DNA from 2 places in the Pseudoalteromonas sp. SR44-5 genome. Region 2 is predicted to be linked to the other one. Evidence: predicted binding sites of a transcription regulator. Region 2 holds the regulator's gene; the other holds the start of a gene.
The links. Region 2 encodes NrdR, which represses ribonucleotide reductase genes. Its sites were predicted from a motif close to AAACACNANATNTNGTGTTT; they were not measured.
Positions count from the first base shown of each region.

Region 1: the regulator NrdR is predicted to act here: its motif matches at 9,613-9,632, upstream of nrdA (class 1a ribonucleoside-diphosphate reductase subunit alpha).

Region 1 is NZ_JACJDT010000004.1:192,502-208,303, forward strand. It holds gene H5154_RS03810 (NAD(P)H nitroreductase) at 113-661, shown strand; gene H5154_RS03815 (hypothetical protein) at 864-1,241, shown strand; tRNA gene H5154_RS03820 (tRNA-Ser) at 1,343-1,433, shown strand; gene H5154_RS03825 (hypothetical protein) at 1,483-1,869, shown strand; gene H5154_RS03830 (FKBP-type peptidyl-prolyl cis-trans isomerase) at 1,974-2,591, shown strand; gene H5154_RS03835 (TonB-dependent receptor domain-containing protein) at 2,662-5,064, opposite strand; gene H5154_RS03840 (YaeQ family protein) at 5,214-5,741, shown strand; gene yfaE (class I ribonucleotide reductase maintenance protein YfaE) at 5,746-6,018, opposite strand; gene nrdB (class Ia ribonucleoside-diphosphate reductase subunit beta) at 6,018-7,148, opposite strand; gene nrdA (class 1a ribonucleoside-diphosphate reductase subunit alpha) at 7,218-9,500, opposite strand; gene H5154_RS03860 (HAD family hydrolase) at 9,902-10,585, opposite strand; gene ubiG (bifunctional 2-polyprenyl-6-hydroxyphenol methylase/3-demethylubiquinol 3-O-methyltransferase UbiG) at 10,585-11,295, opposite strand; gene gyrA (DNA topoisomerase (ATP-hydrolyzing) subunit A) at 11,475-14,174, shown strand; gene serC (3-phosphoserine/phosphohydroxythreonine transaminase) at 14,289-15,371, shown strand; gene aroA (3-phosphoshikimate 1-carboxyvinyltransferase) at 15,371-15,802, shown strand, end outside.
Region 2 is NZ_JACJDT010000016.1:47,838-63,639, reverse strand. It holds gene nusB (transcription antitermination factor NusB) at 1-144, opposite strand, end outside; gene ribE (6,7-dimethyl-8-ribityllumazine synthase) at 160-624, opposite strand; gene ribBA (bifunctional 3,4-dihydroxy-2-butanone-4-phosphate synthase/GTP cyclohydrolase II) at 726-1,838, opposite strand; gene H5154_RS11060 (riboflavin synthase) at 1,868-2,521, opposite strand; gene ribD (bifunctional diaminohydroxyphosphoribosylaminopyrimidine deaminase/5-amino-6-(5-phosphoribosylamino)uracil reductase RibD) at 2,534-3,676, opposite strand; gene nrdR (transcriptional regulator NrdR) at 3,678-4,127, opposite strand; gene glyA (serine hydroxymethyltransferase) at 4,230-5,486, opposite strand; gene thrC (threonine synthase) at 6,222-7,505, opposite strand; gene thrB (homoserine kinase) at 7,524-8,450, opposite strand; gene thrA (bifunctional aspartate kinase/homoserine dehydrogenase I) at 8,460-10,877, opposite strand; gene H5154_RS11025 (response regulator) at 11,108-11,473, opposite strand; gene H5154_RS11020 (HAMP domain-containing sensor histidine kinase) at 11,755-13,518, shown strand; gene rdgC (recombination-associated protein RdgC) at 13,641-14,552, shown strand; gene H5154_RS11010 (HDOD domain-containing protein) at 14,619-15,458, opposite strand; gene H5154_RS11005 (dipeptidyl-peptidase 3 family protein) at 15,742-15,802, shown strand, end outside.

The DNA.
Region 1 (15,802 bases), on a different contig from region 2:
TAAATCTCTACCTGTCAGTTTGCGACGCCCGTCGCAAACTTTCTAACTTTCAAACTTTCTCAGCAATCCCTATCAATGCTATGCTAGTTTCTTTTTTAATTAGAGAATCGCTATGGACGCTATTGAGCTTTTATTGACTCGTCAGTCAGATCCTCGACTGATTGCACCTGCCCCAAACAACAGTCAACTTGATATTATTAAACAAGCAGCGCTTCGTGTGCCTGATCATGGTTGCCTTGCGCCTTGGCAATTTATTGTTGTTGCAGAAGATGCGCGAGAACGACTCGGCGAAATTTATTATCAAAGTGCAGTTGCAGAACAACAAGATGAAAAAGTCATTAATCGTGCCAAAGAGTTACCGCTGCGTGCACCGATGATAATCATTGCCATTGCCAAATATCAAGCGCACCCAAAAGTACCGCGTATCGAACAAGTACAAAGTGCTGGTTGTGCTGTGTTAGCTATGCAACAAGCAGCTTTTGCGCAGGGACTTGGTGGTGTCTGGCGTACTGGTTACTTTGCGCAAAGTGAGGCGGTAAAAGCGGCGTTAAAGCTTGATAATGAAGATGAGATTGTCGGTTACCTGTATTTAGGCACTCCAGAAGTGGACTGTAAAAAGGCTGTTCGTCATAGCCCAGAACACTTTTTCACACACTTATAGTTGCCAAAACGTAATTAATTGGAACTTTGTCGTGTTATTTCAGTCAGAGTGCATTAAGGCTACCTTTGTTATTATCTTTAGGTAGCTTGGCTGTCTGAAGCGCTTGGATGCAATAACCCTCAATACAATGGTTTGTTATTTTTCTGCAGTTTGTTAATGTATGGAGTGTCTTAATTAGAATAACAACAAGAAGACGAGGATAATGGGAAATTTATTTTTACGTGAAAAAGAAAAATGGTTAACGTGGTCCTTATGGGGCTTTGTTGGTGCGGCTATCACTCTTTACACAGCATTTAGTACACAGACTCCTCATTTAATCGCGATCTCATCAACTGCTATTGTGGTTATCTTAGCGTGGTGGATGCAACACACAAGACGATTTGATTTTGGTAGAGCGTTTAAAGTGTGTTGTTACGTGTTGTTTGTGAGTATTTTACCCGCTTTTGTATTGGTGCTTGTACCAAGTGATGATCTAAACCGCTTTGATTTAATCTTTCAGAGCTTAAGTTTTGTAACTTTTAGCTTATTAGTCTGCTTACTGTGTTCGTGGGTCGCGAAACGTCCAAAACAGTATTATTGATGTATTTTTAAGCGCTTCGAGTAATTGTAACGATTAATTTGAACTTTTTTACTTTTAGGGCTTTACAACAAGGCGGCTAACCCCTATTATCCGCGCCGTACGGAGAGATGGCAGAGTGGTCGAATGCACCGGTCTTGAAAACCGGCAGGGGTTTATAGCCCCTCTAGGGTTCAAATCCCTATCTCTCCACCATATTTAAAAAGCCGCCTTATGGGCGGCTTTTTGCTATCTGGAGTTTAAGATGTCACAGCAAAATCAATTAAACACCACACAACGGGTGCTAAAACACATACTGTTATGGTCGGTGTTTGGCTACTGTTATCACAGTGCTATTAACTTACTCGTTAAAATGGCGATGGATGCACAACCAGAGCATGTATTGCTCACAGCTATGCTTTACTGCCTAGGCTTTAATCTATTAGCTGGGCATTTAATTACTAAATATGATAAATACTGGCCAGAAATTGCGGCAATATTTATTGGTTGTATCGGTTTATTAGTCGTGCCGGTGTTATTAGTTGGTACGCAGGCATTACTGAGTCGTCCATTACTTGCTGGTATTTTAATCAGCTTGCCAATCTTGACTTTTGCTGTGCGATTAATAAAGCGAAAACTCACTAAAAACTAGCTCTAAAGAAGCCCAAAAGGGCTTTTTTTTATGATAGCATAGGCGCGTCTTTTAACTGATACCAGCGTTATTAAGCTTGGTATAAACAAAACGTGAAACATATTATGTCAGATAATTTTACTACAGATGCTGAAAAAGCAAGTTACGGTATTGGCCTACAGATGGGTGAGCAACTTAAAGCTAACCCTTTCGAAGGTTTAAACTTAAATTCAGTATTTGCAGGCATGAAAGATGCGTATGTGGGCGGCGATTTCCAAGTTGAGATCCCTGAGATCCAAGCTGCATTCGAAAAAATCAACACTGAAATCCAAGCACGTCGTGAAGAAGAGGCGAAAGTACTTGCAGCTGAAGGCATTGCATTCTTAGAAGAAAATGCAAAACGTGCTGAAATCACAGTGACTGAGTCTGGTCTTCAATATGAAGTACTAGCAACAGGTGAAGGCAACAAGCCAACTGCTGAGTCAACAGTGCGTGTTGATTATCACGGTACACTTATCAACGGTACTGTATTTGACAGCTCTTATGAGCGTGGTCAACCTGCTGAGTTTCCAGTTGGTGGCGTGATCAAAGGCTGGACTGAAGCATTACAAATGATGCCTGAAGGCACCAAATGGCGTATCTATGTTCCTCATGAGCTTGCTTATGGAGAACGTGGTGCCGGTGCTGCAATTGCACCATTCTCAACACTGGTATTTGACGTTGAGCTACACGAAATTCTTTAATTAGAAATTGAGTAATAAAAAGCCGCGCTAATAACTATTAGCGCGGCTTTTTTATGGTTATTTACTGAGTTCAGAAATAACCACGTAGACCAATTCTAAAGTTACGCCCGGGTAGTGGCGCTTCATCTTTAATAAATGAACTATGTACAAAACCCAGTTCATCCGTAATATTATCAACGTTGATATAAAACTGTGTATCTACCGGACCGACACTTAATTGGTAATTTGCTTGCGCATCAAACAGTGTATAGCTATCAGTTGCGGTTTCATAAGCCGTAATATCACGTTGTTCAAAGTAGTGTGTGCCAGTTAAGCTGAACTGCCAATCACTGATATTATACTGTAATTCTGAACCTAACTTATTTGCCGGAATACGCGGTAAATACCCTTCATCATCAGCAAGTTTTGCAGTGGTTGAGTCACCAAATACTTTTACCATCGCATTTGAATTTAATTGATAATGTGCGTCAAATTCAATGCCGTATAATTTCGCATCTTTACTGACAAATTGATAAACAGCCATACCATCATCGTGGCCAGGCTCTGCAGCTTCAAGGCCGTGCTCTTCATCAAACACTAACCCCGTGTTCTGCTGATAGTAAAAATTGGCAATGTCGTTATAGAAAAAGTTAACCGTATAACCAAAATCGCCACTAAAGCGTCTAAAGCCAAAATCAATATTGGTTGATGTTTCTTGTTTGATATTTTCAGGTTCGAAGTGAATTTCACCGTCTTCTATCGCGTAGCCTAAACCAAGCTCATAGGTGCCAGTTGCAATATGGACACCATTTGATAATAGCTCGGCTGATAACGGTGCGCGTTCAGAGTGTGACACGCTCAGCGCAATACTTTGTCCGGGTGTATATTGCCAAATAGCGCCTGCTGAAGCGCTCAGATTAGTAAAGCTTTTACTGTAAGGCGTTATTTCATTGGCATGTTCATCAGTATGATCATCTTCATGGTCATGGTCATGGTCATGGTCATGCGCAGCAGCACCGACATTACTATCAATATTATAATCTTCAATACGCGCACCTAATTCTAATGTCACGTCGCCAAACTGTTTTTCTTCGAGGATAAATAATGCATGAGTAGTCGTTTTGCTAGCGGGTGTGAAGGCTTCTTCACCATCGGCATCATAATCAGAGTCACTAAAATGATAACCAGCCATACCATGCCAATTACCTAACTTATGCTCAATATTTAAACGTGCTTCAGTGGTTTCATTACTAAAGATAGTACCGATCGCGCCATCTTCAATTTCAGCATGGCGATAATCAGTATAACCTAGACGTAAATTAATAGTTTCAATCCAGTTGTTGTGTAATGCATAGCTCATCAAACCTTGCCAGCGATCTTGTTCTACACGCGCATAAACGGCTTCTTCTTCGCCTTCATCATGCTCGTGTTCGTGATCATGGCCATGTTCATGTTCATGGCTATGTGCTGGAATACCGTAGTCGGTTTCAATACGGCCATAAGAAACACCTAGCGTTAAATGCTCACCTACATAGCTGGTACCAAAGTTAACGGTTTGGCTATCAATAAAGGTATTTTTTACCGAGGTGGCTGTTTCATGCTCTTCTTCGTCATGACCCTCATGATCTTCGTGCTCTTCTTCAGGTAAGTTAAAACGCGGAGTTTGGTAGTCATCACCAGTGCGTTTGGTACCGTCAAAATGGAAGTTAAAGTTGTTATGGCCCGTCTCAAGCTTGGCAGCATAGGTGTTGGCATTTGAAACCGTGTCATGGCTGTATTCAACAGCCCCAGTTAACTGCTCGATATTATCAGTTGGAATGCGGTTATCTACTACGTTAACTACGCCACCAATCGCGCCTGAGCCATAAAGTAGCGTAGCTGGGCCACGCAAAACTTCAATCTGTTCTGCAGCTAGGCTGTCATTCGATGTTGCGTGATCTGGGCCAATACGTGACGCATCGCTGCTGTCTAAGCCATTTTGGGTGATTTTAACGCGAGGGCCATCTAGGCCACGGATTATAGGGCTAGATGAAACAGGGCCAAAATAGCTGGCATTAACACCCGGAAGGCCTTTGAGCGTTTCGCCTAACGTGGGTTTTGCTTTATTGCGCAGTTCATCACCACTGAGTACACTCACTGGTGAAATCATCTCTAAGCTATTTTTATGCAGGGCGGAGGCATACACAACGACAGATTCAACTGACGTAGGTACAAGCGTGATATTTAGAGCAGAACTGGTTTCAGTTACTTGAACTCTAGCATCAACAAAATTATTTTTACTAATATGTAATTGGCTATTAGCATCAATATTAATACTAAATCGGCCATTCTCGTCAGTTTTAATTGACTGTGCTTTACCGTGTACGTGCACATCGGCATAGCTGAGTGGTTGCTTGTTATTGTCAAAAACTTGCCCAGTTACCAGCGCAGCATGAGCAGAAAAAGAGCTTAAAGCAGTGATAATTGCAGTTGATATTAATGAATGTCGGATCATGGTTACTACGTTGTTGCTATTATGTTGTGATATAATATAACACCATCATTTGTGCTGATCAATAATGTTATACCATAACTTTAAAATAAACGTGCTTATATCAGATTGGGCTATACTCAATAGGAGTAACGGCGAGACTGGTGAATATTATGTCTGATAAAACACGTATTTTTAAAGCGCGATTTAGCATAGCTGATCTGCGTCATCAGCGTAATCACAAAGAAATTTTTACCACAGCGTTGACTAAAAATGAAACACTGGAGCATTTTGTTTTAAAGCTGTTAGGCTATTGTATTTTATCTTATGACAGCCATGCAGTGCTTAATAAACTTGCTGATAAACTACAGCCAGATGTAGGAATTCAAGCGTTGGATGAACATTATAAAACCTGGTTAAGTGTTGATAAACCTGACCTTGATGAATTAGTTAAGATCGCTAAGCAAGTGGATGAATTATTAATTTTAACAACGGGCAATAGTGAATGGTTAACGCAATCTCAGTCACGGTTAAAGTTATTTGATAATAGCCATATTATTGAGATTGACCAGCAGTTTATTGATGATATTCAGGTGGATTTAACCCGCAGTTTAAATTGGGATGTAACCATAGATGAAAGTAGTTTAATGATCAGTGATAAAATACATTGCTATGAAACAAAGCAGTTTGACTGGCATTAACAAATTACTTCAAATTGAGAGTGATATTGCCATCGGGTTTACAGCAGCACAGCAGTACTTCTCCATCACGTACAAAGGCGAGTGGTTCTTCGTTATAGGTGACTTGCCCTGCTACTAGGGTTGCTCTACAGGCACCACAATATCCTTCTCTACACTGAAAAGGAATTTCATATTGCTGTTGTTCTAGGCAGTCTAAAAGGGAATGACAGCCAGTGTCAAAATCTACACACTGGCTATTATCTGCAAAGTGGATCTTTGCAGTTTTGTTGCTGGTCATTAGAGATCGAAGTCACCGAAATCAGAGGCATTAACTTGAGAGTCAATTTGGCCTACAAGGTATGAGCTGATCTCCGCTTCTTGTGGAGCAACTTGTACATTGTCTGACACTAACCATGAATTGATCCATGGGATAGGGTTACTGCTGGTTTTAAACTGTGTTGGTAAACCAACTGCAGTCATACGAGCATTAGTAATGTACTCAACGTATTGGCATAAAATATCTTTGTTTAAGCCAATCATTGAACCATCTTTAAACAGGTATTCAGCCCATTCTTTTTCTTGTTCAGCAGCATCAACAAACATCTTGATCGCTTCATCACGACACTGGGCTGCTACGATAGCCATTTCAGGATCGTCTTTACCATCTTGCATAATATTCAAAATATGCTGAGTACCAGAAAGATGAAGCGCTTCATCACGGGCGATCAGCTTAATAATTTTAGCGTTACCTTCCATTAATTCTCGCTCTGCAAACGCAAATGAACAGGCAAAGCTGACATAAAAACGGATCGCTTCTAAGATATTCACTGACATCATTGCAAGGTATAAAAGCTTTTTAAGTTCAAATAAACTGATATGAACTGTTTCGCCATTAAGTTCATGTTTACCTTCACCGTATAAGTTATACACAGCCACTTTATTAATTAATTCATCGTAATATTTAGTTACGGCATCAGCACGTTCACTGATCTTTTCGTTACTAACAATATCATCAAAAATAAGCTCAGGGGCTTGGGTAACGTTACGAATAATATGTGTATATGAACGGCTATGGATTGTTTCACTAAATGCCCATGTTTCAATCCAGGTCTCAAGTTCTGGGATCGACACAATTGGCAGTAACGCAACATTAGGCGAGCGACCTTGCACACTATCAAGCAATGTTTGATATTTTAAGTTACTTAAAAAGATATGTTTTTCGTGATCAGGTAAAGCCTGAAAATCTAACCGATCTTTACTTACATCGACTTCTTCAGGACGCCAAAAAAACGATAGTTGTTTTTCAATTAGCTTTTCGAAAATAGGGTACTTCTGTTGATCATAACGCGATACGTTAACGGTTTGGCCGAAAAACATCGGTTCTTGTAATTGGTTATTATGGTTTCGGCTAAAAGTAGTATAAGACATAAGATCACTCAAAAAACGAACAGGGCAAAGCGGGCGTATAGCCCGCTTCCAATTTATATTTATTACCGATTAGATTTTACACGCACCGCCTGCACAATCATCATCTTCCACTTCTGGTGTATCTTCTTGCATATCAGATGCACCATCACGGGTGTTATGGTAGTAAAGGGTTTTAACGCCAAGTTTGTAAGCACCCAGTAAATCTTGTAATAAGACCTTCATTGGTACTTTACCACCTTCAAACTTATTTGGATCGTAGTTAGTATTGGCAGAGATTGTTTGGTCAACAAACTTTTGCATAATACCCACTAATTCTAAATAACCTTTATTTGATGGGATATCCCACAATAATTCATAATTATTTTTAAGGCGTTCATACTCAGGTACAACTTGTTTTAAAATACCATCTTTACTGGCTTTAACACTGATATGACCACGTGGTGGTTCAATACCATTAGTTGCATTTGAAATTTGCGACGATGTCTCAGATGGCATCAACGCAGATAACGTTGAGTTACGCATACCATGCTCTTTAATATTGGCACGTAATGTATCCCAATCTAAATGCAATGGTTCATCACAAATTTTATCCAAATCACGTTTGTACGTATCGGTTGGCATAATACCTTGCGAATACGTTGTTTCGTTAAATTTAGGACATGCACCACGTTCTTTAGCCAGTTCATTTGAGGCTTTCATCAGGTAATACTGAATTGCTTCAAATGTTTTGTGAGTCAATGCATTGGCACTGCCATCAGAATAACGTTTGCCATTTTTAGCAAGGTAATATGCGTAGTTGATTACGCCTATTCCGAGTGTACGACGGCCCATCGTTGCATTATGTGCTGCTGGCACCGGGTAGTCTTGGAAATCCAGTAAGTTATCAAGTGCACGTACCGCAAGTTCTGCAAGCTCTTCAAGTTCATCCAGTGACTCAATCGCACCTAAGTTAAAGGCCGACAGCGTACACAGTGCAATTTCACCTTCTTCATCATTAACATTGTTAAGTGGTTTTGTTGGTAATGCAATTTCTAAACATAAGTTAGATTGGCGAATTGGTGCCACTTTAGCGATGAACGGGCTGTGTGTATTACAGTGGTCAACGTTTTGTAAATAGATGCGGCCAGTGCTAGCACGCTCTTGTGCAAACATTGAAAACAGCTCAATCGCTTTAATACGTTTTTTACGAATTGACTCGTCTTGTTCATATTGTACGTAAAGACGATCAAATTCATCTTGATCTTCAAAAAATGCATCATATAAACCAGGCACATCAGACGGGCTGAATAATGTGATGTAATCATCTTTGATCAAACGTGAGTACATTAGTTTATTAAACTGTACACCGTAATCTAAGTGACGAACGCGGTTATCATCAACACCACGGTTGTTTTTAAGCACTAATAAGTTTTCAACTTCTAGATGCCAAAGTGGATAGAACAGGGTTGCTGCGCCACCACGGACACCACCTTGCGAACAACTTTTAACGGCCGTTTGAAAGTGCTTATAAAACGGGATACAACCAGTGTGGTATGCTTCACCATTGCGAATAGGGCTACCTAGTGCGCGAATACGACCAGCATTAATACCAATACCTGCACGTTGCGATACGTATTTTACAATCGCTGATGAGGTTGCATTAATTGAATCTAGGCTGTCACCGCATTCAATCAGTACACATGAACTGAATTGACGCGTAGGGGTACGAACTCCCGCCATAATAGGCGTAGGTAATGAAATTTTGAACAATGACACCGCATCGTAAAAACGCTTTATGTAGTCTAAACGCGTTTCTTTTGGGTAATCAGAGAACAAACTGGCCGCAACTAAAATATATAAAAACTGTGCGCTTTCATAAATTTCACCCGTAACACGGTTTTGTACTAAATATTTACCTTCAAGCTGTTTAACAGCAGCATAGCTGAAGTTTAAATCACGTCCATGATCAAGGTATTCATCCAGTTGATCAATTTCTTGCTCTGTGTAGTCAGCTAGTAAGTGTGCATCGTAACGCTTATCTTCAACTAACTTAACGATATGATCATACAAGCGCGGTGGCTCAAATTGACCATAGGCTTTTTTACGCAAATGGAATACAGCTAAGCGGGCTGATAAATATTGATAATCAGGCGACTCTTTAGAGATCTGATCAGCGGCCGCTTTGATGATGGTTTCATGGATGTCTTCAGTACGAATACCATCATAAAACTGGATGTGCGATTTCAGCTCAACTTGTGAGACAGACACATTATTTAGACCTTCGGCGGCCCAAGCAATAACGCGATGGATCTTATCTAAATCAAGTGACTCTTTACGGCCGTCACGTTTGCTTACAGATAGCTGTTGGTTCATAGTTTTGCCTGTATTCCTTGGGATATAATATTTTTTAGTGACACATTTTTCTTAAAATAAATTTTTTATTGCAATAAAACTGTATTAGCGCGAATTTAATTGAATAACATTTAGCCACAACATCTGGTGTTCATCAAATTCTAGATCACAAGATAGTGTGGTATGCGATCATTTGCAAGGGGCATAAACGCCCCTAATTGTGGATAACGTTGGGATAACATGCTTGTGTTAGTAGCCATTAACCTTTGACCATCTGATTAAAATGAAATTTATAAAAATCAACTGATGATCGATTAAATTTACGCATTTTAAAAATAAATTTTGGCTGCTTTTTTTATCAACAAACAATGTGCAAAAAGTAACACGATCACAATATGTAGTGGTTAAAATTTAACATGGCACTATATATGGTTAAATGCATCAATAGGTGACTGCCAATTAAAATCGGCTTGCCAACTCAATGCTTCAGCTTCACTAGGGATGTAGCCCCACAACGCAGCAGCGCTATGCATGTTTGCAGCCTTGGCTGCAATTATGTCACGCTGCGCATCACCGATATACAAACAACGACTCGGATCAACATCTAACAGTTGGGCTGTATGCAGTAAAGGTAAAGGAGATGGTTTAGCGATATCGAGGGTGTCACCACTGACAATTGCTTGTGCATCTTTGAGTTCAGCAATTGCAGCAACTAATGGAATAGTCAAAAACTCAGGTTTATTAGTCATGATCCCCCATTTGATCTGTTGTTGATCAAGTGCGATCAATAATTGTGCAATTCCAGTAAAGCATTGACTATGGGTGGCAATATTATCTGCGTAGGCAGTTAATAGCTGCTGGCGTAAGTCAGCTTGATTTGGGTGATCGTGCCATTGCTGACCAAATCCAGCTGCAAGCAGCGCCATTGCACCGTTAGAAGCTGCAGGGCGATATATATCAGCGGTTACTGATGGTTGGTTATGATCAGCGAGTACGTAATTTAGCGCAGCCCCTAAATCATCTGCGGTATCGAGTAATGTACCGTCTAAATCAAAAATAAAGGCGTCGTAATCAATTGCGGGGGTTGCTGTGTTAAAACCAGCCATTACGCTAGTTTCTCAAAATGCAGAATATAATTAACGCTTACATCGGTATTTAAGCTGTACTGCTTTGATAAAGGGTTATAACTCAATCCCGCACTAGCACGTACTTTGAGGCCCGCTTGTTCTGCCCATGCAATGAGTTGTGCTGGTTTGATAAACTTTTTATGATCATGGGTTCCATCAGGCACCATCTTCAATAATTTTTCCGCCCCAATAATTGCGTACAAATATGCTTTTGGGGTTTTGTTTAATGTGGAGAAAAATACATCGGCACCAGGTTTCGCTAATTCTGCTACTGCATGAATGATAGATGCAGGGTCTGGCACATGCTCTAACATTTCCATACAAGTAATAGTATCAAAGCGGGCAGGGTGTTCGCTGGCATACTGTTCGGCAGGTATTTTTATATAGTCAACGTTTACACCGGTTTCTAAACTGTGTAGTTTCGCAACGGTTAACGGCTCTTGACCCATATCAATACCAGTCACATGTGCGCCCATTCGCGCCATACTTTCACTCAATATACCGCCACCACAGCCGACATCGAGTGTTTCTTTGTCGAATAAGCCTTTGGCCTTGTCGGCAATAAAATCTAATCTTAATGGATTAATTTCATGAAGGGGTTTAAATTCGCCTTCACGATCCCACCAACGCTCAGCGATGGCTTCAAACTTTGCAATTTCTGCACTATCTACATTCTGATGTTCGGTCATAAAAAACTTCCTCGTCAATCTCAGGCCATTATATAGGGGTAAATTAATAAATCGCAAAGATTTAGCGCCTGTAAATCTAAATAAATTGTGGTAGCATGACTTGGTAATAATAACTAAATCCCCGCAAGCGCCCATATGTGGCACTTTCGTGGGTCAATACTGAAGGAATGTGATATCAAATGACTGATTTCGCCAATGAAATTCTGCCAGTCAATATTGAAGACGAGTTAAAAAACTCCTATTTAGATTACGCAATGAGCGTAATAGTAGGACGAGCACTACCAGACGTACGTGATGGTTTAAAACCTGTTCACCGCCGCGTTTTGTTTGCTATGAACGAGCTTAATAATGATTGGAATAAGCCTTACAAAAAATCAGCCCGTGTGGTTGGTGATGTAATTGGTAAATACCATCCCCATGGCGACAGTGCGGTGTATGACACAATCGTACGTATGGCCCAGCCATTCTCTTTACGTTATATGTTAGTTGACGGCCAAGGTAACTTTGGTTCAGTTGATGGTGACTCAGCAGCAGCAATGCGTTATACCGAAGTCCGTATGGCGAAAATGTCTCATGAGCTTTTGGCTGATCTTGAAAAAGAGACTGTTGATTTTGTACCTAACTATGATGGTACAGAGCAAATTCCTGACGTATTACCGACCAAAGTGCCTAACTTATTAGTGAACGGTTCATCGGGTATTGCGGTAGGTATGGCGACGAACATTCCTCCTCATAACTTAACTGAAGTTGTGAATGGCTGTTTAGCACTTATTCAAAACCCTGAATTAACCATTCATGAACTAATGGATTATATTCCGGGCCCAGATTTTCCAACTGCGGCAATTATCAACGGTAAAAAAGGCATTGAACAAGCCTATTTAACTGGCCGTGGCAAAGTGTACATGCGTGCACGTGCGGAAATTGAAGTTGACGAAAAAACCCATCGTGAAACGATCATCGTTCACGAGATCCCTTATCAAGTAAATAAAGCCCGCTTAATCGAAAAGATTGCTGAGCTTGTTAAAGATAAGAAGATTGAAGGCATTAGTGCATTACGTGATGAATCAGATAAAGACGGTATGCGTATCGTTATCGAGATCAAACGTGGTGACGTAGGCGAAGTGATCTTAAACAACCTTTATGCACAAACTCAGTTACAAACTGTGTTTGGTATGAACATGGTTGCGTTGATCAATAACCAGCCTAAGTGTTTCAACTTAAAAGAAATGCTTGAAGAATTCATCATTCACCGCCGTGAAGTAGTGACCCGTCGTACGGTATTTGACCTACGTAAAGCCCGCGATCGTGCACACATGCTTGAAGGCTTAGCAATTGCACTTGCTAACATTGACCCAATTATCGAGCTTATTCGTAACTCACCAACGCCAGCTGAAGCTAAAGTAGCACTTGCTAGCCGCCCGTGGGAATTAGGTAATGTAAAAGCCATGCTTGAAAAAGCTGGTGAAGCAAATGTTGCCCGTCCAGATTGGTTAGCGGATGACTTAGGCATTCGTGATGGTCAGTATTATATTTCTGAGCAACAAGCCCAAGCAATTCTAGATTTACGCTTACACAAGCTTACAGGTCTTGAACATGAAAAGATTCTAAGCGAATACCAAACGTTATTAGATTTAATTGCCGAGCTTTTATATATTCTTGCTAATCCTGAGCGTTTAATGGAAGTTATCCGCGATGAGTTAGTTGAAATTAAAGAGCAATACGGCGACGAACGTCGTACTGAAATTAATGCAGCGGCTCATGATATTAGTCTTGAAGACTTGATCACTGAAGAAGACGTGGTAGTAACCCTATCTCACGAAGGGTATGTGAAGTATCAGCCATTGTCTGATTACGAAGCACAGCGCCGTGGTGGTAAAGGTAAATCAGCAACCAAGATGAAAGATGAAGATTTCATTGAACGTCTACTAGTTGCTAATACTCACGACACGATTCTTTGTTTCTCAACGGCAGGTCGCTTATATTGGCTTAAAGTGTATCAATTACCACTTGCCAGTCGTGCAGCCCGTGGTAAGCCAATTGTAAACTTATTGCCGCTTGAAGCCGACGAACGTATTACGGCTATCTTGCCAGTACGTGAGTATGAAGAAAATAAATACATCTTTATGGCAACTGCATTTGGTACCGTGAAGAAAACACCATTGACTGCGTATAGCCGTCAACGTGCTAGCGGTATTATTGCCGTTAACTTAAACGACGGTGATAGCTTGATTGGTGTCGATATCACTGATGGTAGCAACGAAATCATGTTGTTTACTGATGCTGGTAAAGTTGTTCGCTTTAAAGAAGCTGAAGAATCACCTGTTTTAGATGAAAATGGCAACCCAGTACTTGGTGAAAACGGTAACCCGGAAATCAAGTTTAAGGGTGTTCGTCAGATGGGCCGAACTGCTACAGGTGTTCGTGGTATTAAGATGCCTGAAGGCCAACGTGTTGTATCATTAATTGTACCTAAGACGAATGGTGCTATCTTAACCGTGACAGAAAACGGCTACGGTAAGCGTACATTGCTCAGTGACTACCCTGCTAAGAGTCGTGCGACTCAAGGTGTGGTATCAATCAAAGTAAGTGAGCGTAACGGTGCTGTAGTTGGTGCTGTACAAGTTGACGATAACGATGAAATCATGATTATCTCTAATCGAGGTACTCTGGTGCGAACTCGTGTTAATGAGGTTTCTACCGTTGGGCGAAATACCCAAGGTGTTATTTTGATAAGAACTATTGACGAAGAGCAAGTAGTTGGTTTACAACGTATCGAAGAGATCGAAATCGATGAGCTTAACGCTATTATCGAAGGTGAAAGCGTTGAACTAGTCGACACTGTTAATGATGACGCTGGGGATAATCCTCCAGAGGCATAACATTAATCATTAAAGCGGCTTCGGCCGCTTTTTTTTACTATAAAAATCAAAAAAATTAATTGTTAAAATTAGCAATTAAAAACAATTGTTAAATTACTGGAATGAGGAAAGGTAATGAGTATATATAATTTTTGTGCTGGGCCTGCAATGTTGCCGCCAGCTGTGATGGAAAAAGCACAAAAAGAATTTCTTGATTGGCAAGATTTAGGTGTATCGGTGATGGAGATCAGTCACCGTAGTAAAGAATTTTTAGCATTAACGGCACAATGTGAAGCAAGCTTACGCCGGTTAATGAATATCAGCGATGAATTTGAAGTGCTGTTTATGCATGGCGGTGGTCGAGGCCAATTTGCTGCAGTGCCACTGAACCTGCACCAAGCAGGTAAAGACGCCGTATATTGTGAAAATGGTGTGTGGTCTAAAGGTGCGGTTGACGAAGCGGTCAAATTCACTACCGTCACTGAGCTTGATGTCCGTAATGACACAAATGAGCAATTTTCTATCAAACCAGTTAGTGAGTGGCAATTTCCAGCCGATCCTTCATACATCCACTATTGTCCAAATGAAACCATTGATGGCATTGAAGTGTTTGATGTACCAAGTCACCCAACAGCGCCGATCGTTGCAGACATGTCATCAACTATTTTATCGCGTGAGTTTGATGTTGATCAGTTTGATTTAATTTACGCTGGTGCACAAAAGAATATTGGTCCATCAGGCCTTGCCATTGTGATCATTCGTAAAACGTTGCTTGAGCGTGAAGGGGTTGCAAAGCCAGGTATATTTGATTACGCACTCGAAGTAAAACAAGGCAGCATGTATAACACGCCACCTACGTTTGCTTGGTATTTAGCGGCAGAAGTATTTGACTGGCTTGAGAAAAATGGTGGTGTTAAAGCCATGGAACAGCAAAATATAGCAAAAGCCGAACTGCTGTACGGCTTTATTGATGAATCACCGTTTTATAGTAATAAGGTTGCTAAGCATTGTCGTTCACGTATGAATGTGCCTTTTTGGCTCAATGATGAAAGCTTAAATGCACAGTTTTTAGCCCAAGCAAAAGAAGCTGGCTTACTTGCACTTGAAGGTCACCGTATTGTTGGCGGTATGCGTGCGAGTATTTACAACGCCATGCCACTTGCCGGTGTACAAGCGTTAGTTGACTTTATGGCGAAATTTGCCAAGGAGCACAGTTAATGGAGCAGTTACGCTTAGAGCCAATCAATCTAGTAAATGGCAGTGTTACCTTACCTGGCTCAAAAAGTTTATCAAATCGTATTTTATTGTTAGCGGCACTTGCGCAAGGCACAACGGTTGTAGAAAACTTATTAGACAGTGATGATATTCGTCATATGCTTGGTGCATTAAAATTATTGGGCGTTGATGTCAGTCTTAATGATGATAAAACTGTAGCCACTGTAAAAGGTGTTGGCGGGCAGTTTTTGACTCCAGCTGAGCCATTGTTTTTAGGTAATGCAGGCACTGCGTATCGCCCACTGACTGCGGTTTTAGCCGCTGTGAAGGGAAACTATGAACTAATTGGCGAGCCACGTATGGAGGAACGTCCAATTGGTCACCTAGTTGATGCATTACAAGCGCTCGGTGGGGATGTTAGTTATTTAAAAAAT
Region 2 (15,802 bases):
AAAGTATTCAACATCAATTTTAGTCACATCGTTTTCGATCAACATTTGTTGTTCGATATCGGCAATGGCATTGCCACTTAATTGCCAAGAATAAACGGCTTGAAGTGCTAAGATACGTGCTTTACGTCTTGCTGCTGGTTTCACAAAAATTCCTTAAACTTAAATTTTATCTAACACATTAACCATTTCAAGTGCGCCTAAAGCAGCTTCGCCGCCTTTGTTGCCCATTTTAGTGCCAGCGCGTTCAATCGCTTGCTCAATGCTTTCAGTGGTTAATACGCCAAATGCAATCGGGATATCATACTCAAGCGACACTTGCGCTAAGCCTTTATTTGATTCGCCAGCGACAAGATCAAAATGTGGTGTACCACCTCTGATCACAACGCCTAAAGCGATGATTGCATCATACTCTTTTTTTGCTGCAACGCGTTTCGCCGCTAAAGGTAATTCTACCGCACCTGGTACATAAACTACGGTAATATCATCATCAGATACACCACCAGTACGTTTTAATTCATCAACAGCACCAGCTAATAGGCTGCTACCAATAAAGTCATTAAAACGAGAAATAACGATAGCGAATTTCTTGCCAGGAGCGTATTTATTACCTTCAATAATTTTCATTCGATAACCCTAAAAAATAAGTTCAAGCGGTTGCGATTGCGCAAAAATTGCTGCGTATCATACCATATAAATAAAATAATAGCCTAGTTTAAGCGTTGTGCTTATTGTGGCTCTACGTAGTCAACCACTTCTAAGTGAAAGCCCGATAACGCATGGTACTTTTTAGGCAAGCTCATCAAACGCATTTTTTCAATGCCCAAGTCAGCTAAAATTTGTGACCCTACGCCTACGGTGCGTGAAGTACCTTGGAATTTACGATGCGCGACCGTCTCACCAGCATCTTCTGCAGCAAACGCTTTGACTGTCGCTTCTAGTTCTTCGGTGCATTCTTGCTTACCTAGAATAACTAACACACCTTGATGCTTTGCAATATAAGCCATCGCATCTGACAAGCCCCAGCTTCTATCGGCACTGCGATCAGATAACAAAATATCATTGAAGGTACTTTTTAAATGAACCCGTACTAAGGTTGGTTCATTCGTTTTAACCTCACCATTTAACAGCGCATAATGTAACTGGCCGTCAATGGTATCTTTATAAGTAACTAAATCAAACTCACCATGTACGGTTGGCAACTTACATTTTGCCACTTGCTCAATGGTGGTTTCATTCATGTTACGGTATTCAATTAAATCAGCAATAGTGCCAATTTTGATATTATGTTGCTCAGCAAATACTTCTAAATCAGGACGACGCGCCATGGTGCCATCAGCATTAAGAATTTCCACAATTACTGATGAAGGCTCTAAACCGGCTAAGCGGGCTAAATCACAACCGGCTTCAGTGTGACCGGCACGCGTTAATACGCCACCTGGTTGTGCCATAATAGGAAAGATATGCCCAGGTTGAACGATATCACTTGGTACAGCACCTTTGGCAATCGCAGCTTGCACAGTACGAGCGCGATCTGCAGCAGAAATTCCCGTAGTCACACCTTTCGATGCTTCAATCGACATCGTAAAGTTAGTCGAAAATGCCGCACCATTGTTTTTTACCATTAATGGTAAATCAAGTTGCTCACAGCGCTCTTGAGTCATTGTTAGGCAAATTAAGCCGCGACCATGAGTGGCCATAAAATTGATCGCTTCAGCACTAATGTGCTCGGCTGCGATAATTAAATCGCCTTCATTTTCTCTGTCTTCATCATCCATTAAAATAACCATTTTACCGGCTTTAATGTCATCAATAATTTCTTGTGCGCTGTGTAAATTCATAATCTGCTCGTGTAAGTTGTGGAGTGCGTTTATTTAATAAAACCGGCTTGGGCGAGTAAACTCATCGAAATATCTGAACTAGCTGGCTGCTCTGCCCCTTTGATCAAACGCTCTAAATAACGCGCGATTTGATCTACTTCTAAGTTCACTTGCGTGCCTACTTTAAAATCAGCAATAGTTGTTTGCTCACTAGTGTGCGGCACAATTGTCAGTTTAAATTTATTATCTGCTACTGCATTTACTGTTAGGCTAATACCATCAATGCATACCGAGCCTTTATAAGGAATATATTTCATTAGTTCTACATCGGTGCTTAACCAGTACTCAACGGCACGCGCATTAGGCGTAATTGCGGTAATAGTCGCGATGCCATCAACATGCCCTGAAACTAAGTGACCACCTAAACGAGATACTGGCTGCATGGCTTTCTCAAGGTTTACAGTTTGCCCTTGTTTATAGTGAGCAAATCCCGTTAAACTGATCGTCTCATTTGATAAGTCAGCGCTAAATCCATCACTGTGCTTGGCCACAACCGTTAAGCAAACCCCATTAGTTGCAATGCTATCGCCTAAATTTACATCGGCCATATCAAGGTTATTACTTTTAATGCGGATAGCTAAATCGCCTTGCTTTTGTTGTAACTCGCTAATAGTGCCCGTCGCTTCGATGATCCCAGTAAACATAGTGGTTACTCTTTAGTTATTTGGTTTAGATGAGGCTTTGCGTGGTGTCGCCGTGATACGAATATCGTCACCGATACACACACTCTCATTAATTGATAAATTAACAACGTCCTGCATACTTGTCAGCTCTGTAAAGTTTAGTAAGCTTTTGCCGTCATTCCCTAACAACTTCGGCGCCAGATAAACAATATATTCATCAATTAAATTACATTCAGTCATTTGGCCCGCTAAGGTTGCCCCTGCCTCTAACCAAATATGATTAAACTGTTGCTGCGCTAGAAGTTTCATGGCAGCCACTAAATCAACTTTATTATTTTTTTCTGGTACTACAATATGGCTTACGTAATGAGGCCATTGCTGTGATTTATCAAGTTCAGTGGTAAGAATAATTACTTCACTGGCAATGCTAAATAATGCTAGCTCAGGTGTTAAACGATTTTGTGAATCAATAATAATACGTACAGGTTGGCGTACAGGTAATTGCGTTGGTAACGGCTCTGGCAGCTCTTCAACACGAACATTGAGTTTTGCATTATCAACTAATACTGTGTCCGCACCGGTTAAAATAGCGCAGCTTTGTGCGCGCTGTAGTTGCACATCTTGGCGAGCCTTAGGGCCCGTTATCCATTTACTTTGACCGTTTTTAAGTGCCGTTTTACCATCAAGGCTTGCGGCCATTTTGCAGGTAATAAATGGCATACCTTGCTCCATGCGCTTTAAAAAGCCACGGTTTAACAGCCTTGCTTGTTGTTCTAACAAACCTGACGCAACCTCAATGCCCGCGTCCGCTAAAATAGCTAAACCTTTACCGGCTACCTGCGGGTTTGGATCAACCATAGCAGCAATTACTTTTACCACGCCAGCAGCTTTTAAACCTTCGGCACACGGCGGTGTGCGACCAAAATGGCTACAAGGTTCAAGCGTGACATAAGCAGTTGCGCCAAAGGCTTGGCTACCCGCCATTGCTAATGCATTCACTTCAGCATGGCCTTGGCCGGCAACTTGATGAAAACCTTCACCAACAATAACGTCATTTTTTACTAATACACAGCCAACATTTGGGTTTGGGGTGGTAGTAAAGCGTCCTTGTTTGGCAAGCTCAATCGCTCGGGTCATATAAAAGAAATCTTGTTCGCTAAACTGATATTGGTTCATATCACTCTCCCAAACGGGCAATTTCTTCACCAAATTCACGAATATCTTCGAATGAACGGTATACCGATGCAAATCTGACGTAAGCGACTTTATCAAGTTTTTTCAACGCTTCCATAATGCATTCGCCAATCAGGTGACTGGAAATCTCACGCTCGCCGGTGGCACGTAATTGCGATTTAATAATATTGACCACTTCATCAACTTGCTCGGTACTGACGGGGCGTTTTTCTAATGCACGATGTAGACCATTAAGGAGTTTATCTTCATTGAAAGGTTCACGGCTACCGTCTTGTTTGATCACCCGAGGCATTACAAGCTCTGCACCTTCAAAGGTAGTAAAGCGTTCATGACATTCATTGCATTCACGGCGTCGCCTTACTTGGTGGCCACCTCCCACTAAACGCGAGTCAATCACTTTGGTATCTTTTGCGGTGCAAAATGGACAATGCATAGGTATCAGCTTCCGTTAAAAACAAAAAAGGCCGCTTTTAGGCGGCCTTTATAATAGCAAAAAACTAGGCTATTGTGATCTAAATTACTGTTTGTAACTCAATTAAGCGTAAACAGGTAATTTTTTACAGATTGCTTTAACTTTCTCTTTTACTTGTGCTTGTACTGACTCATCGTTGATGTTGTCTAGTACGTCACAGATCCAGCCAGCAAGCTCTTTAGACTCAGCTTCTTTAAAACCACGGCGTGTGATTGCCGGTGAACCAATACGTAAACCAGACGTTACAAACGGTGAACGTGGGTCATTTGGTACTGAGTTTTTATTTACGGTGATATTAGCATTACCTAAAGCCGCATCTGCGTCTTTACCAGTGATGTCTTTATCAATTAGATCAAGTAAGAACAAGTGGTTTTCTGTTTTATCAGATACGATCTTATAACCGCGCTCTTGCATTACTGCAACCATAGCTTTAGCATTTTTCACAACTTGAGTTTGGTATACTTTAAACTCTGGTTGTAGTGCTTCTTTAAATGCCACTGCTTTGGCAGCGATAATGTGACATAAAGGACCACCTTGGCCACCAGGGAATACTGCACTGTTAAGCTTTTTATAAATAGCTTCGTCGCCACAAGCAGAAATAATCAAACCACCACGTGGGCCGGCTAATGTCTTATGCGTAGTTGTAGTAACAACATGTGCATGTGGTACTGGGCTTGGGTAAACACCAGCAGCAATAAGGCCTGCAACGTGAGCCATATCAACAAACAAGTAAGCGCCTACTTTGTCAGCGATTTCACGGAATTTAGCCCAATCAACAATACCTGAGTATGCTGAGAAACCACCGATGATCATTTTTGGTTTGTGCTCAAGTGCAAGTGCTTCAACTTGTGCGTAATCAATCTCGCCAGTCGCTTCGTCAAGTCCGTATTGGATTGCGTTATAAAGCTTACCAGAGAAGCTTACATGTGAACCATGCGTTAAGTGACCACCATGAGCTAAGCTCATACCTAACACTGTATCGCCAGCATCTAATAAAGCTAAGAACACAGCAGCATTTGCTTGTGAACCTGCGTGAGGCTGAACGTTAGCATAATCTGAGCCAAACAATTCGTTTGCACGGTCAATCGCTAGTTGTTCAACCACGTCAACATGCTCACAACCACCGTAGTAACGCTTGCCCGGATAACCTTCAGCATATTTGTTTGTTAGCTGTGAACCCTGCGCTTCTAGTACGCGTGGGCTACAGTAGTTCTCAGATGCGATAAGCTCGATGTGTTCTTCTTGGCGAGCAGTCTCTTTAGTGATTGCTTCAAATAACTCTGGATCGAAATCCGAAATATTCATGCTACGTTCTAACATGGGGGCTCCTAGGGCAACGTGTATGGTATTTTGAAGGCTGAATTATACGCTGAAAACGTCAATTTGCCTATGGTGTAAAGATGAACATATTTAAACAGGGATTGAATTTAATTCACAGTGTTTTTGTAATGATATTTTTTTATTAAAGCATCAGAAATTTTAATGAATAAAAGCAAATAACATTTACATTATTTATACCTTAATCTGTTGCATTCGCGATTGTTTACACTATTATGATACCAATGTAATCATGGATGATGAACTAATTTACTATGCTAGCTAAACCTATCTACGAATCAATTCCTTATTGTTATGTCATTGTTGGCGGACTTTGCATTTTACTTTTCAGCACTGTTTTACCAACAGCCATTGGTATTTTTTTATTCTTCAATGGTGCCAACATTTGGCGATTACGCTCAAATTCACGGCGTAAAGATCATAAAGTAAATCGCATTAAAGTTAACAAACACTTTTATTATTATGAATTTAAACCATTTATTTTATTTATGTGCGGATTACTCCTAATCCATTGGGTAGCGAATGAATTAGTTATACTTGCAGGGATTATGATCTGCCTTATAGCCATTTTAATTTTTTGTTTACGAGTTCTAAACCGCCGTTCACGTTCAATAGTTTAATTTTCCATTACTGCTATTAAGTACAATTTAAAGCAATAAAAAACGACATTGCTTTCACATATGCCGTTTATTTTTAGTTTTACTGAGCGGGTAAAAACTAACCTAGTTTAGCTAATAATATTTCACGCAGGATATCGTAATCATCTGCGATATCTTCGGCTAAGCATGGTTTAGCTAATGCATCAGCTAGTGGTTTTGGCATTTCAAGTTCAATATTTAAAATCTCTTCAACACTTTCTTTAAACTTAGCCGGATGCGCTGTTGCCAGAAAAATACCAGCAGAATCAGTTGCTAAGTTAGCTTTTAGGCCCTGATAAGCAATCGCTGTATGTGGTTCAGCAACATAGCCTGTTTGATGAATTTTTTTCATCACTGCTTGGGTATCATTTTCATCAACACTAGTTGAATAAAAATCATCATAACTAAACCATTTGTTATCAAGCATGGTTTGTACACGTGGCCAATTATTAGGTTTACTCACATCCATGGCATTAGACAATGACTCGATTGTGGCATTAGGCGCCCAGTTTTTATCAAGGATAAAGCGCGGTACAGTGTCATTTTGATTGGTTGTAGCGCTAAGTTTAGCGACCGGTAAACCAATCACCGCACCGATCATCGCCGCACATACATTACCAAAGTTACCACTAGGTATTGAGATATGTGCTTTGGCGCGCTGCTCTTTTGGTAATTGCGCTATTGCTTCAAAGTAATAACATACTTGTGCAACAAGGCGACTTATATTGATAGAATTAGCTGAATTTAAACCTAAGCGAGATTTAACTTCATCATCTAAAAAGGCATTTTTAACCATCGCTTGGCAATCATCAAAGCTACCATCTACAGCGTAGCAATGGATATTATTACCCAAAGTAGTAAACAATTTTTGCTGTGCTAATGAGATTTTACCTTTTGGATACAGGATAACCACATCAATATTTGGCTTGTTATAGAACGCATGCGCAACAGCTGCCCCAGTGTCCCCTGAGGTTGCTGTGAGTATTGTGGTTTTTTCACCTTGGCTAAATTGTGCCAAGCACTCAGCCATAAAGCGACCGCCAAAGTCTTTGAATGCAAGCGTTGGCCCATGGAACAACTCTAAACAATAAATATTGTCTTCAACTTCAACTAATTTAACCGGAAAGTTAAAGGCATTTTGCACCATTTGTGCAACCGTATCAGCAGGTAATTCATCACCAATCAAATGCGATAAAATCTTACTGCTACGAGTAACAAAGTCCATATCGAGTAAACTATCAACATCAGCTAAAGGCGCGAGCGATTCAGGGAAAAATACTCCTTGATTACGTCCTAAACCTGTTTTAACCGCTTCAACAAACGACACTTTTTGAGAATCATCTTTTAAATTATGTAATTGCATTATTAGTTCCTTAAATTCTTATAGCTGACGCGTGCCGGCGTTATCGAGTTTACAAATGTGGCAGAAGCCTTGCTCATTAATATAGTTTTGTTCAAGCCACTGTGCGCATTGCTGTGCAGCTTCAAGCGTTTTGCACACGGTAAATAATGTAGGACCAGCACCTGAGATACTGACAATCTCAGCACCAAACTCTGGCAGCGCCGCTTTAGCTTCACTAAAACCATTGATCAGTGGCGCACGATGCGGCTCCGCTATTTCATCACTCATGATAGAGAGTGCTTCATCAAATCGGCTAGTTAACAATAAAGTACTAAACGCTGATAAGCGCTGCGCAAATTCAACGCTCGCATGCATACTTAGCTGTTTTGGTAACACTGAACGCGCTTTGGCGGTATTAAGTGAAAAACCAGGAAAAGCCGCTACGTAATACCAACGCTCATCAACCGGTAAAGCAATTGATTTATTTGGAATTAAATCACCAGTAAGCTGCAAACCACCCAAGTAACACGGAGTGATATTGTCGTAATGACGACCGCCACTGACAATCGCTTCAAAATCAGCCATTAATTCAATTAACTGCACTTGGCTCAGTGCAGTACCTGCAAACTGATCCAGCGCCGCAAATGTGGCTACTACAGAGCAAGCACTTGAACCAAGACCCGAGCCAATTGGTAAGTTCTTTTTTAATTCCAGTTTAACGCTTGGCATTGTTGGCGCTACATGTTCACGAAAATGCACTAAACACTGATACGCTAAATTTTCACTGGCATCGCTTGGTAGTTTATCTGCGTAATCGCCAGAGCATATAAATTCGTCAAGCTCGCTAGGACTTACCGCAACAACATCACCTAATAACGTGCCATCAATAGGAGCAAGCGCCGCACCTAAGGCATCAAAACCAACTGCAAAATTACCGATTGAGGCTGGAGCATATACTTCGATCATTATACTCTCCTAGCGCGATAACGTTTTTAAAATGTCAGCAAATACCCCGGCCGCAGTCACTGCTGAGCCGGCACCATAACCACGAATAACAAATGGACGTGGTTGATAGTATGCACTCAAAATTGCTAAGGCATTTTCGCCATCACGAATAACAGCCAGAGCATGCTTTTCATCTACCGCTTCAATACCTACTTTGCAGTGGCCTTGTTTGATAGTACCGACATAACGCAACACTTTGCCTTCACTTGCGGCACTTTGAATACGGTCATTAAACGCAGCATCTAAACTTGGCAATTTAGCCATAAATTCGTCAACGTTATCACCTTGGGCAAAACCCGGAGGAAGCACTGATTCAACTTCGATATCGCTCAACTCTAATTTCATACCTGCTTCGCGGGCAATAATTAATAACTTACGCGCGACATCAGTGCCCGATAAATCATCACGTGGATCTGGCTCAGTAAAACCACTTTCTTTGGCTTTAATGGTTGCCTCAGACAGTGATAAACCATCTTGCAATGCGCCAAACATATATGACAATGAACCGGATAAAATTCCGCTAAATTCAAGTAACTCATCGCCAGCACCAAACAGTGACTGTAAGTTATCGATTACAGGAAGACCTGCACCGACATTTGTTTCGTATAAAAACTTACGATTATTTTTTTGCGTTGCTGTAATTAAATCTTGGTAATAAGCATATGAACTTGTATTGGCTTTTTTATTTGCAGCCACAACGTGGAAACCGGCATTCAAAAAGTCTACATACTGAGCCGCTAAAACATCTGAAGACGTACAATCAACTAGTACTGGATTGATTAAATGATTTTGCCTAACAAATTGTTCAACCAGTTTGAGGTCAAACGGTTGTTCTGATGCTGCCAACTTTTGCTGCCAATCGTCAAAAGCAATTCCTTCGCTATCAAGATGTAATTGACGTGAATTAGCAACACCATATAAGTTTAGTTTGATATTACGTTTTTCAAGCCATGCTTGCTGACGCTCTAACTGCTTAATAAGTTCTTGGCCAACTAAACCACAGCCTAATAAAAATACATCAATTGATGGGATATGAGTGAAGAAATTTTCGTGACACACTTTTACAGCATCATTACACAGCTCGCCGTCAATCACTGCTGAAATTGCACTTTCAGTTGAATCCTGGGCAATAGCGACAATGTTAACTTGTGCTTGGGCGAGTGATGCGAAAAATTTAGCAGCTAAGCCTTTATGAGCGCGCATATTATCACCCACTAAAGTAACGATTGCTAAATTACGCTGCACTTGTACAGGTTCAATTAGTCCCGCCTGTGATTCAAGCTCAAACGCAGTTTGCAATGCCTCAAGAGCCAATGGCAAATCTGATTCATGGACACAGAAGCTGATACTAAATTCACATGACGATTGAGTGATCAGTACAATCGAAACATTATCGTGAGCAAGGGCATTAAAAACTTTTGATGCCATGCCTACTTTACCTTTCATGCCGGGGCCTGAAACCGTTAGCATCGCAAGATTTTGTAAACTAGATAACGCTTTTACCGGCTCCGATGACACATTATCATTACTGATCAGTGATCCTTGTGCATCCGGATTATGGGTATTTTTAATTTCACACGGCACGCCAGCTTTAGCGCACGGTAGAATTGTTTTAGGATGGAGAACTTTGGCACCAAAGTAAGAAAGCTCCATCGCTTCTTTATATGATAAAAAATCAACTTTAGAGGCTTTTTTGATATAACGCGGATCAGCACTGTACACACCATCAACGTCAGTCCAAATTTGACATACTTGCGCTTCTAAACACGCTGCTGCAATTGCGGCTGAATAATCTGAGCCATTACGTCCCAGTGTAGTTAGCTGGCCTTGTTCGTTGCTAGCTGTAAAGCCAGGCATAATATAAATAGTCGCAGGATTAGCTTTTAAAGCCGTTTGAAAACGAATTTTACTCGCCACTAGATCAGCTTCCGCATCAATATGACCATTAGTTGATACAATGCAATCGGTTGCTTCGAGGTAGTGGGCGTTATGTGAGCTTAATAAACACTGCATCAGTGATACACTGATGCGCTCACCAAAACTAATAACATAAGCACGCACTTGATCTGGACAACATTGGATGAGTTTGACACCCGCTAGCTTATTTTGCAGTTCGTTTAAATCAGGCCAGTTTTGAACACTACCATATTCAGCTTCTACGGCTGCTTTTAAGCTTTGGCAACGCTCAATTAATGCGTGCCACTGTGTATCATAATCAAGTCCTTGTTCAGCAGCGCTTGCCAGTGCAACCAATGAATCGGTCATGCCACCTGGAGCGGATAGCACCAATAACATTTCGTCTTTTAATTGTGCTTTAACTAACTGTGCTACCTGTTGTAGGCAGGCAAAGTCAGCAAGTGACGACCCACCAAATTTTAATACTCGCATTTTTTATGTTTCCTCATCCCATAAAACGAAAAAAGGCCTGTGTTCGTTGTGAACACAGGCCTTTAAATTTGTTGCACCGACCTATGCCACTATCCAGTAAGAATGGTGGTTGTAATAATAATGGTCAATGCGTGATTATTTGTTTTCATAGCCCTTAGACTGCCTTAAACAGGCCTATTCTGTCAACCCCAAATAAAAAGATAAATTATGCTTTTTGATTATAAAGAAATCTAATGAATGCCGAATTTATGCAGTATTTCATTTAATCTTGTTTTATCTATCGGCTTATCAACGAAGGCTATAGCTCCCAACTTAGCGACACGTTGTTTCATTTCAAGTTGAATATCTGCCGAGATAACCAGCACAAAGCATTCAATCTTTTGTGCTTTAATACTCTCAAGAACTTGTACTCCATCGACTTCGGGCATAGTTAAGTCAAGACACAGTAAATCGAAGTTATGTATATGCATTAACTCCAACGCTTCACGGCCATTTTTTGCTTGCATAATATCTGCTGCGATACACTCATTTAAACAGCGTATAACTTGTTTGCGTGCTACTGTTGAATCATCACACACCAGTACGGAAAAATTCATAATATAGACAACTAAAATACGTATAATAGATTACTGAGTAGACAACAAATCACTCAGTAAATAATAATGTTATAATACTGTTGTGATTTTATAACACAAAAATTTAACAGCGATAAGCTTAAGTTTTTGCTGAAAAAAGAAAATTAACAATGTTTGTACTGTTAAATAAGATTATTTTATTTATTTTTAAACATTTATTAGCTAACTTTAGTACTGAGTGTACTCGTTGCTAGGGTATTAATTAAGCTTTGTGAAAAAAATAAAGGAGCTATAGGCCACCGATGCTACAAAAAAGCCTATCAAAAAAGCTACTTACCAGCGTGTTATCCGTCTACTTTTTATTAACTTTTGTAGTCACGTGCGGGCAAGTTATTGCAGAATATGTAAACACGAAAGATTATATACGTGACGAACTGACGACCTTACAAAAAACATTTAGTCGTAGTTTAACCCGTGCTATTTGGGAGCTAAACACTAAACAAACCATCACCACAGCAGAAGGCTTATTAGCAATTCCAATGATTGAAGGTATTATTGTGCGTGACGATAGCGGCGAAATAATCTCACAATTAGGTCGCTCACTCGATATTCGCGAGCTATACAGCCAACAATTAGTACAAGAAGAAGCCATTATCGAAGATACTCCATCTGGCTTATTCGGTTATACCTTTCCATTGATCTTTGAATTTTCTGGCCGCGCCACCCAAGTTGGTGATGTCACGCTATTTTCGAGCCGAGAAGTGGTATTTAGTCGCATTATGATCTCAATTTATTTTTTAATTGGCAATGCGATGATCAAAACTACATTTTTAATCATCTTATTCTTAATGGCATTTAGAAAACTACTCACAGAACCTCTAGCACAACTAACAGAGCAAATTGAAGATCTTCAATTAGATGACCTCGAAGGTCAACATATCGAAATTGAAACAACTGAGCACAACGAATTAAAAGTAATGGAGCAATCATTCAATAAGTTGATCGATAAAGTTGTGCAATACCGCAAAGAGCTTGAACAAACTCAAAAAGCATTAATAATAAGTAACGAAAAGCTCGATCAGCAAAATCTACAACTTGAACAAGAAGTGGCACGTAAAACATCAAATTTAAGTCAAGCTATGATGGATTTACAGCAACAAAAATACGAGTTGGAAAAACAAAAACTAACGCTCACCGAAGAAGTTGATTTGCGTCGCCATACTGAACAAGAGCTGCTCACCAAACAAACTGAAATGCAACGCTATGTTGATGAACTCAATATGGCGCAAGAGCGTTTAGTCAGCTCAGAAAAAATGGCTGCTTTAGGTGGTTTAGTCGCCGGTATTACCCACGATATAAATACCCCGGTCGGTATTGGAGTTACAGCCTCATCCTTTTTGCAAGAGCGCCTAATACAAATTGAAAATGCTTACAAAGATAAAACACTCTCGCCTAAAGCACTTGAAGAGTTTATCAATGATGCCAAACAAAGTACTAGCCTATTAACCACTAACCTAGACCGTGCTTCAGAGCTGGTTGCCAGCTTTAAGCAAATTGCGGTTGATCAAGCCAGTGAAGCCGTGCGCACAATCAACCTAAAAGAATACCTTGGTGAAATTATTCGTTCGTTACACCCTAAGATAAAAAATACCAGCCATCATATAAATTTAGATTGCCCGGTAGACTTAACCTTAAATCTACCTGCTGGTGCTATCAGTCAAATATTTACCAACTTGATTATGAATTCATTGATCCACGGCTTTGATGGTGTCAGCAATGGCATTATAGACATTGCTATTAAAGATGAAGATGACCAAGTAATTATCGACTTTAAAGATAATGGTAATGGCGTTACCGAACAGCAACTTGAAAAACTATTTGACCCATTTTTTACGACTAAACGCGATCAAGGCGGCAGTGGTCTGGGCACACACATTACTTTCAATTTGGTTAAGCAAACCTTGAGCGGCGAAATCGATGCGACAAGCTCACCGGGGAACGGCTTGCATTATCATATTAGTTTCCCTAAAGACATGCCAAAACCTTTGTCTATATTTAATAACTAAATGCGCCGAGACTGTTTGCCTAACACTTTGCTTAATTGCTAAACGTTTGGCCAATCAGTCATTTGCGCATCAGCTTTTTATTGTTATGATTGGGCAAATTTACCGAATGGATCAATCTCCCTATGTGGTTTAGTAACCTTATTTGTTACCGCTTTAAGCAAGACGTGTCGTACACCCAAGAAGACTTTGAGAAAGCCTTAGAGCAAGATTTATTTCGCCCTTGCGGTAGTCAAGATTTAAGTACATTTGGCTGGACCAAAGCCTTTGGTAAACATGGTGATACCCTTTCTCATTTCTCACAAAAGAGTATTTTGGTTTGTGCTAAACGTGAAGAAAAAGTACTTCCTGCATCCGTTATCAACGACATGGTTGCTGAAAAAATAGAACTTATCGAAGCCGAAGAAAATCGCCCTGTTAAGAAAAAAGAAAAAGACGAGCTCAAAGAAAATATCCTCCATAGCTTATTACCGCAAGCCTTTAAAAAGTCGAGTTTACAGTTTGCCTTTATTGACCAAGAAAATGGCTGGGTAGTCGTTAACAGTGGTAGTTTTAATAAAGCAGAAGAGTTACTGGCACTACTGCGCAAATCATTGGGTACATTGCCGGTAGTTCCTGCATTTGCAAACTATGATTTAGATGTGTTTTTAACGGACTGGTTAACTAACTTCAGTACACCTGAAGGCTTTGCTATAGGCTCTGACGCAGAGCTTGAAGAAGCAGACGATAGCGGTGCTCAAGTTAAGCTTAAAGGCCATGATTTAGCTTGTGATGAAGTTAAATCGCACCTTGAAAGCGGTAAACGCGTAACTAAACTTGCACTAGATTGGCAAGAGCGCCTGAAGTTCATGCTGCAAAATGATGGCTCTATTAAGCGCTTAAGCTACTCTGAAACATTAAAAGAAGAAAACGCCGACATCCCTAAAGAAGATATGTTAGTCAAACTTGATGCTGACTTTATTCTCGCTTCTGAAGAAATTAAGCTAATGCTAGAAGAACTTACGGCTGGTTTAGGTGACGTTGAAGATTTAGCCTAAATTTTGACTAAGTTTTAAATACTAAAAAAGCGCCCTATTGGCGCTTTTTTTAACTGACGACTTAGCTTAATTAAATACTGATTTCACATCATCAAGCATATCGTTGTATTCATCACTTGAGAAAATATCCAGTGATGGGATCACACCTTTATCAATGTAAGTTTGTAATGCCGCTGACTTATCTGAAACTTGTAAAATACCTTCCATAATCGCACCGATACGAATGAAATCAACATAGCTAATATGTTCTGGACGATAGTTAGGATTGGCCCAGCTTTCTGCTACTTCAACAAATTCATCAGTAAACTCCCAAGCGCGCATGATGGCTCCCCCTACTTTACCGCTAAGCTTTTGAATCGCATGCGCTAAAAAGCTTGGATTGGCAAATACTTCTGGGTGACGTTCCGCTTCCGTCAAAATAGGCAATACACCAATGTTATAAACCAATGATGCGAGTGTAATGGTGTCACGATTCAATGAGGTCTGCTTGTTTTTCTTAAGGAAAAACTCCATCACAGTAATTGAGTGACATGCTACTTTTAAAGTTTTCTGCCACGCCTTATCCATATAACCTTTGATCAGCTCATTATTTGAAACAAATAGTTGCTCCATCGCCATTGCTGTTGCGATATTTTTGATCTGACGCAGACCAATTCTCGTTACCGCTTGATTTATATTAGAAACTTTAACTGTGCGCCCCATAAAAGCACTATTTGCGACTTTTATCATCCGTGCTGCTAATGCCGGATCATGAGAGATCACATCAGCCATTTGCGCTAAATTTACATCTGGATTATCGGCAGCTTGACGTACACGAACCGCAACCTCAGGCAAGGTTGGTAAAACTAACGTGTCATTATTAATACGATCAACCAAAATGGTCAGTAGTGCGTTTTCTGTTGACATAAATGTGCCATCCTTTTGTATTGATTTTTTAATACATCCAAACCATGGAATGTTTATTTCTTATAGATACAGTATTGTCTAAGTTACCGCTAAAGTTAAGGAAATTATAGAAATTATGTTAGTTTATTTTTCTACTACAGTTTATATCCCTTCGCTTAGACCATCACAACACAGGAAACTTGCTATTTGCGCATAAGATTTGCTTTAATGCTGGCATAACAAGGAAGCGAAATACCCTCTCAAGGGTATCTATAATTAAACTTACTTTTTAACAGGCAATATAATGACTCTCAATAAAATTAGCCAAGCACTTATTCTTACCGGTGCCGTTTTTCTTAGTGCAT